Regions from separate parts of the Mesorhizobium sp. B2-6-1 genome, predicted to be linked through region 4. Evidence: riboswitches for the same ligand, from Rfam matches in the RefSeq annotation. Region 4 holds a riboswitch; each other region holds the start of a gene.
The links. Region 4 has a riboswitch for cobalamin ahead of FJ443_RS00025 (aromatic ring-hydroxylating dioxygenase subunit alpha). Riboswitches for the same ligand answer to the same signal wherever they lie in the genome.
Positions count from the first base shown of each region.

Region 1 (2,193 bases), on a different contig from region 4:
CACGAGCTACATCGAAATGGCGCTGGAGCCGGAAATCCAGCGCATCATGTTTCGGGACGGTCCGGCCGTGCTGGGGGATCCCGCGCAATGGCCGAACGCCAATGCCTGCGTCGCGTCGATGACCGATCACCTGACGACGCTGCAGGGCGACGGGGTGGTTGTCCCGGGCGTAGACCCCGAGACCGCGGCACGGCTGATCAACGGGGCGAGCAGCCAGGCGGCGCAGCGGATCGCCAATTCGAACGACCCGGAAGCGACGTCGAAGACCGTGGTGGCGGCATTCAAGCAACTGCTCGAAGGATTGTTGAGGAAGGATGCCGGAGCCGCCTGACGACGGCAGGCCGCCGGCAGCGCGCTGCGCATGCCATATCGGCAATCAAATCAAGGGTTTGTCAGACTTTTCGCATGTTGCCGCCTTGAGGCGTGCGATCGTTGATTTGAGCGGAACTTCGCCCTGTCCGCAAAACGTCTCGCTCATGATCAGCTCGGGCAGCGGCAGCCGCCGCCCCCAGCCATGTGTTTCGAGGTCCGGTTTCGGCGCGAACTCCGAGACACGGCCGACACAGAGATAGGCCACCGGCGTCACATGCCCGGGAATCGACAGAAGGTCTTTCAACGCCTGCGCCTCGATAATGCTGACCCAGCCGACGCCGACGCCTTCGGCGCGCGCCGCCAGCCAGAAATTCTGCACCGCGCAGACCGTGCTGTAGAGATCCATCTCGGGATTGTGCCAGCGTCCCAGCGGCGAACCCTGTGAGCGTCGGCGGTCGCAGGTGATACAGATATTGAGCGCGCTTTCGCAGATGCCTTCCAGCTTGAGCTTGCGGTAGAGCGCCCGCCGCTCTTCCTCGATCGCCGGCAATTCCTGCTCGCGCGCCGCGAGGACCAGGTCGCGCACCTGTTCCCGTCGTTCGGTGCCACGAATGACGATGAAATTCCATGGCTGCATGAAGCCGACCGATGGCGCGTGATGGGCGGCAAGCAGCAGCCGCGCCAAGACCTCGTCGTCGACGGCCTCTGATGTAAAATGGCTGCGAACATCGCGCCGCGTGAACATGGCGCGGTAGACCGCATCGCGCGCCATCTGGTCGAATCCGTCACCCACGGGGATGGTCATATTGTCCGGCATCGCTTGTCCCCTTGCGATTGCAATCAACTGCCGTCCGCCTGACCATGCGGATGACGATGCCTGCCAGGCCGGTCTTCTGGCTCGGGATCAACCCGCATCCGGCGCCTTCCCGTCATCGACAGTGGCATTTACCGGCGCGGTCCCCCTTACAGCGTTGGGCACGCCACGGTATCAAACCGTGTTCCCGATTCTCCCGCTCGCGGCGGGCACCAGGCAGTGGCCGGGACTTTACGACGAAGCCCCTGCGCCGCCAATCCCCGCGGCGACGCGAATGGACGCAGGCGCGATTTTCCCCAGCCATCAGGCCGCAACGCATGGCCATCGCCGCGCCGGGGCACTAGATAGGGGGCATGGCCACTCGTCTCTACACCCATCCGATCTTCCTTGAGCACATCACGCCGCCCGGCCATCCGGAGCGGCCGGACCGCTTGCGCGCCATCGAGCGCGTGCTCGACGACGAGGCTTTTGCCGCGCTCGACCGCCTCGAGGCGCCGGAAGGCGACGAGGCCACCATTCTCTACGCGCATCCCGAGGATTTCGTCGAGCGGGTACGCGCCGCCATTCCCGAGACGGGCATCGCCCGCATCGATGCCGACACAACGGCCAGCCCGAAGAGCTGGCAGGCGGCGATCACCGCGATCGGAGCCGCCAACGCCGCCGTCGACGACGTCTTTGCCGGCAGGGCAGACAACGTTTTCGTCGCCGCCCGGCCGCCCGGCCATCATGCCGAGAAAGCGACCGCGATGGGCTTCTGCCTGTTCAACACGGCGGCCATCGCCGCACGTTATGCACAGCGCAAACACGATATCGAACGTGTCGCCATCGTCGACTGGGACGTGCATCACGGCAACGGCACGCAGGATGTTTTCTGGGACGATCCGTCCGTGCTTTATTGCTCGACGCACCAGATGCCGCTCTACCCCGGCACCGGAGCAAAGAACGAAACCGGCGCCGGCAACATCGTCAACGCGCCGCTTGCGCCGCAGACCGGCAGCGAGGCGTTCCGCGATGCCTTCCTGTCGCGCGTGCTGCCCTCGCTCGACAATTTTGCACCCGACCTGATC
Region 1 is NZ_VFUH01000002.1:215,616-217,808, reverse strand. Features, by position in the region: gene FJ443_RS05740 (TetR/AcrR family transcriptional regulator) at 1-331, shown strand, start outside; gene bluB (5,6-dimethylbenzimidazole synthase) at 377-1,129, opposite strand; cobalamin riboswitch at 1,178-1,358, opposite strand; gene FJ443_RS05730 (histone deacetylase family protein) at 1,480-2,193, shown strand, end outside.
Region 1: it holds a riboswitch for cobalamin, as region 4 does, so the genes downstream of both, bluB (5,6-dimethylbenzimidazole synthase) here and FJ443_RS00025 (aromatic ring-hydroxylating dioxygenase subunit alpha) in region 4, are expected to answer to the same signal.

Region 2 (2,193 bases), on a different contig from region 4:
GCGCACGAGGCTTCCTTCCTGCCGGTCGAGACCTATCCCCTGATGCGTTGGCGCATGCAGCGCGCCGAGCGTGGCGATGAAATGTATCTGGGCCTGGCCAAATGGGGCCGTGAGCACGCCGCCTATATAGAAGAGATCTACCGCGAGGTCGCGGAGCGCGGCCCGATCGCCGCTTCCGCGCTCGAAGGCCAGAAAGGATCCGGCGGCTGGTGGGGCTGGAGCCACGCCAAGCATGCCTTCGAATGGCTGTTCTGGGCAGGACGCATCACCACCGCGCACCGCCGTGGCTTCGAACGCTTCTATGATTTGCCCGAGCGCGTACTGCCGCGGGCGATCCTCGATCTGCCGGTGCCGTCTGCCGAGGACGCGCATCGGGAATTGCTGCGGATATCCGCCCGCGCTCATGGCGTCGCGACAGCAAGCGACCTGCGCGACTATTTCCGCCTGTCGCCGGCCGACATGAAGGGCCGGCTGGAGGAGCTGGTTGAAACAGGCGAGCTGGTGCCGGTGCGTGTCGAGGGCTGGGACAAACCGGCTTACCTCCATAAGGAGGCCCGTATTCCACGAAAAATCGAGGCCCGCGCCTTGCTGGCGCCGTTCGATCCGGTCGTTTTCGAGCGCTCGCGCACGGAGCGGCTGTTCGATTTCCACTACCGCATAGAAATCTACACCCCTGCCGAAAAACGGCAATACGGCTATTACGTCCTGCCGTTCCTGCTCGGCGACAGGATCGTGGCGCGCGTCGACCTCAAGGCCGACCGGCCGGCCAGCGTGCTACGCGTCCACGCGGCCTATGCCGAGCCCAGCGCGCCGCCTGAAACCGCCGCGCAACTCTTCCAGGAATTGACGCAGATGCAGGGCTGGCTCGGCCTCGAACGGATCGAGGTTACGCCCGCCGGCGACCTTGGGCAGCCGCTCGCCGACATTGCCGTGTCGTAGACGCGCGTTGACACCGCCGCCTGCAAGAGCCTAAATCCATTCCAGACGGTCTCCTCTCGGCAAAGGGAGGAGCCAAGAGGGAATGCGGTGCGAAATCTCGATTTCAAATCCGCGGCTGTCCCCGCAACTGTAAGCGACGAGCCAAGGCCGAAAACCACTGGGACGGTCCCGGGAAGGCGGCACGAAGGCGATGACCCGCGAGCCAGGAGACCTGCCGTCTGAGACATAAGAATCCGATCGCCCGGCGGGTTTTCCGGGCAAGGAGCCCGATTTGGAACGCGACAGCAGTTTCCCGGCTGAAACAGCGGACATTTTGTCTGGCGATAGCGACTTGTCTGGCGATAGCGACGCCTTGGCCGGCGTCACTGTTATCATCTGCGCTTCCTGCCGCGACGAGACCGGTTCCGATGCCCATCCCCGCGCCGGCGAAGTTTTGGCTCAAGATACGCGCCAAGCCGCAACGGCCGACAATGTCCGTGTCCGCACCGTCGAATGCCTCGGCAACTGCAAGCGCCGTCTCAGTGCGGCGATTCTTCGCGACGGCTGCTGGAGTTATGTCTTCGGCGACCTGAACATCGCCAGCGGCGCCGATCTCGTCACCGGCGCGAAACTCTTCGCCGCTTCGACCAACGGCCTCATTCCGTGGCGTGGTCGCCCGGATTCCCTCAAGCGCGGCCTCGTCGCCCGCATTCCTCCCCTCGACATGCTGAAGGACTGATCATGACCGCCGCAGTTTCCGCCGCCACTCTCTCCCGCGTCCCCTGTACCGTGGTCACCGGCTTCCTGGGTGCCGGCAAGACCACGCTGGTCCGCCATCTCCTGGAGAACGCGGGCGGCAAGCGGATCGCCATCATCGTCAACGAATTCGGCGACATCGGAATCGACGGCGAGATCCTCAAGGGCTGCGGCATCGACACCTGCCCGGAGGAAAACGTCGTCGAACTGGCCAATGGCTGCATCTGCTGCACCGTCGCCGACGATTTCGTCCCGGCGCTCGACCAGATCCTGTCGCTGACGCCGAAGGTCGACCACATCCTGATCGAGACCTCAGGCTTGGCTCTGCCCAAGCCGCTGGTCCAGGCCTTCCAGTGGCCGACAGTGAAGAGCCGGGTGACAGTCGACGGCGTAATCGCCGTGGTCGACGGTCCGGCATTGGCCGAGGGGCGCGTCGCCAACGACATGGACGCCCTGCAGGCGCAACGCGCGCAGGACCAGACACTGGACCACGACCACCCCGTCGAGGAGGTGTTCGAG
Region 2 is NZ_VFUH01000006.1:109,048-111,240, forward strand. Features, by position in the region: gene FJ443_RS14710 (winged helix-turn-helix domain-containing protein) at 1-939, shown strand, start outside; cobalamin riboswitch at 969-1,173, shown strand; gene FJ443_RS14715 (DUF1636 family protein) at 1,211-1,657, shown strand; gene cobW (cobalamin biosynthesis protein CobW) at 1,660-2,193, shown strand, end outside.
Region 2: it holds a riboswitch for cobalamin, as region 4 does, so the genes downstream of both, FJ443_RS14715 (DUF1636 family protein) here and FJ443_RS00025 (aromatic ring-hydroxylating dioxygenase subunit alpha) in region 4, are expected to answer to the same signal.

Region 3 (2,193 bases), on a different contig from region 4:
GGCACGATGCCTTGCCCGACCTCGTTGGATACCACGAACCAGGGTCCGCGCGGCCGCGACAGCATGTCAGCCAGCCGCCGACATTCGGCCTCTACATCATGATCGGCCAGCATGTGATTGGTCAGCCAGAGCGTCAGGCAGTCGACAAGGACCGGCTGGTCCTCCGGTAGGGCCTCGAGTGCACCGACAAGGCCAAGCGGTGCATCGATGGTCGTCCAGCCCTCGCCGCGCCGCGACCGGTGCAACGCGATGCGCTGCCGCATCTCGTCGTCATAGGCTTGCGCCGTGGCGATGTAGGTCCATGGCGAAGGCAAGGCCGTCATCAGCGTTTCGGCGTGCGCGCTCTTGCCGGAGCGCGCACCGCCGATGATGAAGGTCAGTCTTCCGCGATCAGGCAAAGCTGTCGCGCAGGCTCGTCGCGCTGCCGGTGAAGCGTCCGCGCACCACGCCGACGACAGCGCCGAGCACGAGCCAGAACACCAGGTTGGTTACGGTTACCGCCACCACGAACTGATGGTGCAGGCCTTCCGGAATCGGCGTCTCGAAACTGTCCGGCTGCGGCGCGCCGACAATATGCGGCGCGACGATCAACACCACGCCCAGAATCGCCAGCGGCAGTGATTTGCGGAAGGCGATCAGGGCAAGGCCGATCGCCGTCGCCGCCACCGTCGCCGTCCACCAGATCTGGCGTGGCAGAAGCTCGGCGGCAGGCATGGCCGGCAGTTCCGGCGGCAGGCCGAGGCCCGGCGCCAGCGTGAACACGGCAAAGCCGGCCAGTCCCCAGAACACGCCCTGGCGCCAGTTGCCGATGCCGCCGGCGAATTCCGAAACCGCGACCAGGACCAGCGCGAAGCCGATGCCGGTGACGATGTTGGCAAGCACGCTGAAGGCGAAGCGCTCGAAGCCGTCGGCCGGCGCCCAGCCTTCCTCTTCAGCCGGAACAGCTTCAGCGGCTGCCGGCGCGGCGGAGCTCATGGCATTGCCCGCCGGGGCGGCAGAGTTCATGGCGTTGTTGTCGGTCGGGGCCGGTGCGGTATGGTCGTGGTGGTGGCCGCCGCCGGCCTGTTCGTAGACTTCCGCCTTCAGGATCAACGGCACGGTGGCATAGGCCTGCATGCAGGCGAGAACGACACCTGCCACGAGCCCTGCGATCGCCGCGATGAACACGACGTTGCGAAACAGGTTCATGATGTCAAATCCCTATCAGTGGCAGGGAAACGCCATCGAGTGGCGATAGTCGTGCGCGGCATTGTGGACCGCGTCGATATGCGAGAAACCGACAAAGCCTACGACGAAAACGCCGAGCAGCGCCGCGAGCGCGAGCTGCAGGAGGCGCGACTGCGAGGAGATGGAGGCGCCGAGGGAGACGGAAGCGGTATTCATGTCTTGTCCTTTCACCCTCCACCCGAGGGCATCGAAGTCAGTTTCCTGTCGCCGGCAGGTCTCCTGGCTCGCGGATCAGCGCCCTTCCCCACCTTCCCGAAGAAAATCTTCAGTGGCATATGGAGAGGACTACCGCACACAGTTGCGGGGGCAGCGACGGCTTTGGGCGACAGGTCAGCCCGCACCGCATTCCCTCTTGGTTCCAAACGGAACCGACGACAGACTGGACTATAGGCAGAATCGGCGCTCGCGGCAAACCAAATTCCGCCAGCAACCATCGCGAATACGCCGTGCTGTCCTGGAACCGCCGATGCCCCAATTGACAATCTTGCCGGCCAGGTGTCGGCTTGCGCGCATCACAGGAAGCCAGCCATGCAGCCCAGCTCGAGCAACCCCGCATCCCACAATGGTTTGACCCGGGCGGAAGCGACGTTGCCGTCGGCGGCCTATTGGGATGCAGGCGCCTATCAACAGGATCTCGACGCCATCTGGTATCGGAGCTGGCTGCTCGTCTGCCGCGAGGCCGAGCTGGCCCACCCCCTGGATTTCCGCACCTTCCGCGTCGGCACACAGGAGATCGTCTTGCTGCGCGACGAAACCGGCGAGTTGCGCGCTTTCCACAACACTTGCCGGCATCGCGGCTCGCAGCTCTGCCAGGTGAGCGAGGGCCGACTGAAGGCGCGACTGATCACCTGCCCTTACCACGCCTGGTCCTATTCGCTTCGCGGCGACCTCGTGCGCGTGCCGTCGAAATCGCTGCCGGACGGCTTCGACAAGGCCGATCATCCGCTTTATGGCGTCGCACTTTCG
Region 3 is NZ_VFUH01000006.1:74,148-76,340, forward strand. Features, by position in the region: gene cobU (bifunctional adenosylcobinamide kinase/adenosylcobinamide-phosphate guanylyltransferase) at 1-398, opposite strand, end outside; gene FJ443_RS14545 (CbtA family protein) at 391-1,188, opposite strand; gene FJ443_RS14550 (CbtB domain-containing protein) at 1,204-1,383, opposite strand; cobalamin riboswitch at 1,419-1,615, opposite strand; gene FJ443_RS14555 (aromatic ring-hydroxylating dioxygenase subunit alpha) at 1,756-2,193, shown strand, end outside.
Region 3: it holds a riboswitch for cobalamin, as region 4 does, so the genes downstream of both, FJ443_RS14550 (CbtB domain-containing protein) here and FJ443_RS00025 (aromatic ring-hydroxylating dioxygenase subunit alpha) in region 4, are expected to answer to the same signal.

Region 4 (2,193 bases):
TGTCGACGGCGGTGGCCGCAGGGGCATTCGAACCATAATGGTCGCTACCAGCGAAGGCGCTGCCGGAAACAGCCAGAAGGGCGGCGGCAGTGAGAATGATCTTTTTCATTTTTTGATACTCCAGTATTTTTCCGTCCGTCTAGCGGCGTGTCTTGGGAGGAAATCGCGTCGTTCGGACAGCCCCGATGTGGGAAAGCCATACCGCCATTTCCAATCACGAAGTTTTTCCGTGTGGACCAAGTTTCCACCACTTGAAATTGTGCCAGGGCCTTCTACATTCGTTTTTTCCATTTGTTATCAAATAGTTATTCTAACAGACCGCGCGATCACCAACTGTGTCGAAGGCCCAGTGTTCACACCGTCCTGCACGCATCGTCAACAGAAACGAACCGTTCGGTTCGATTTTAGAGGGCGCTAATAGTCACTTTTCGAAACCGTTAACCTTTTTGGGCTCCGCCACGAGACGGAATCCGAGGCGGCGACCTGAGGCTTTCTGCCCTGCAACGGCGGCCGCGCCGTTTCCAATGCGTGTCGCGCGGCATGGATGCGATGTCGTTTTCATGCCGACGACAAGTCGGCGATCATGGTTAGATCCTGCCATCTCAGGTGCCGCCGCGTGACGACGAGGCGGAGAATTGGGAAGCCGGTCAGAATCCGGCGCTGCCCCCGCAACGGTGGTGGAGTTCAGGTCGCAACGGGAGACCACTGGGCAAAGGCCTGGGAAGGTGTCGCGACAGTCCGCAAGGACAGCTCCAGAGCCCGGAAACCAGCCCGAGATGTTGGACTCGACTGATCGCGGCGGGCGGTCAAGAGGCGGATGGTGCATGTCCGGCGCAAGCCGGCGCGCGGCTTGATCCTTCCTCTCTCCCCTCCGTTCAGTCCTTCGATGCGAGGACAGGACTTCAATGCGAGGACAGGACATGGATGCGCGCAACGACATGCTGAAACGGCTGCAAGGCCGCAGGGACGGCTTCTCGCTCGAGCAGCCCTTCTATACCGATCCCGACTACTTCAAGCTCGACATGGAGCTGATCTGGTACCGCGACTGGCTGTTCATCGGCCATGATTGCGAACTGCCCCGGCCCGGCAGCTTCATCACCGTGCAGATCGGCGACTATCCTGTGGTGCTGGTGCATGACCAGAAGGGCAACATCAACGCCTTCCACAATTCTTGCCGCCATCGCGGCAGCCGCGTCTGCAACACAGACAAGGGCACGGCGGCGAAGCTCGTCTGCCCCTACCATCAGTGGACCTATGAACTGGACGGCAGGCTGCTGTTCGCCAGGCAGATGGCCGAGGGTTTCGACAAGAGCCAGTTCGGCCTGAAGCCGGTCGCCTGCGAAAGCGTCGGCGGCTACATCTTCATTTGCCTCGCCGACGAGCCGGCGGATTTCGCGCCGATGCGGACGATGATCGAACCCTATTTGCTGCCGCATCGGCTGCGCGAAGCAAAGGTCGCCTTCGAGAGCACCATCGTCGAGAAGGGCAATTGGAAGCTGGTCTGGGAAAACAACCGCGAATGCTATCATTGCGCCGGCAACCATCCGGAGCTCTGCAAGACCTTCCCGGAGGCGCCGACCGTGACTGGCGTGCAAGACGCCGACAGCGACCCGGAGATGCTGGTGCACTGGGCCAAGTGCGAGGCGGCAGGCCTGCCGAGCAGGTTCCGCATCGACCCGGCCGGACAGTACCGTGCCACCCGCGCGCCGCTGCTGCGCGATGCCGTCAGTTATACGATGACGGGAAAACGCGCGGTCAAGAAGAACCTGTCCGACGGCGTTGGCACCGACCGCATCGGCTCCTTGCTGCTCTATCACTATCCGACGACCTGGAACCACATCCTCGGCGACCACGCCGTCACGTTCCGCGTGCTGCCGATCAGCGCCACCGAGACTGCGGTGACGACCAAATGGCTGGTTCACAAGGACGCGGTCGAGGGCGTCGACTACGACCTCGCCGAACTCACCCATGTCTGGACCGAGACCAACGGCCAGGATCGTCGCATCGTCGAGGAAAACGCCTTCGGCATCCTGTCGCCGGCCTATGAACCCGGCCCCTATTCCGAACTGCACGAAGGCGGCGTCATCCAGTTCGTCGACTGGTACGCGCGTTTCATCGGTCCGCGCCTCGCCGAAGACGGCCGGCCGGCCCTGCGCAGCGTTGCTTGAGAGGTGAGGGATGAATGCGATGACG
Region 4 is NZ_VFUH01000001.1:851-3,043, forward strand. Features, by position in the region: gene FJ443_RS00020 (DUF680 domain-containing protein) at 1-109, opposite strand, end outside; cobalamin riboswitch at 588-790, shown strand; gene FJ443_RS00025 (aromatic ring-hydroxylating dioxygenase subunit alpha) at 921-2,168, shown strand; gene FJ443_RS00030 (hybrid-cluster NAD(P)-dependent oxidoreductase) at 2,188-2,193, shown strand, end outside.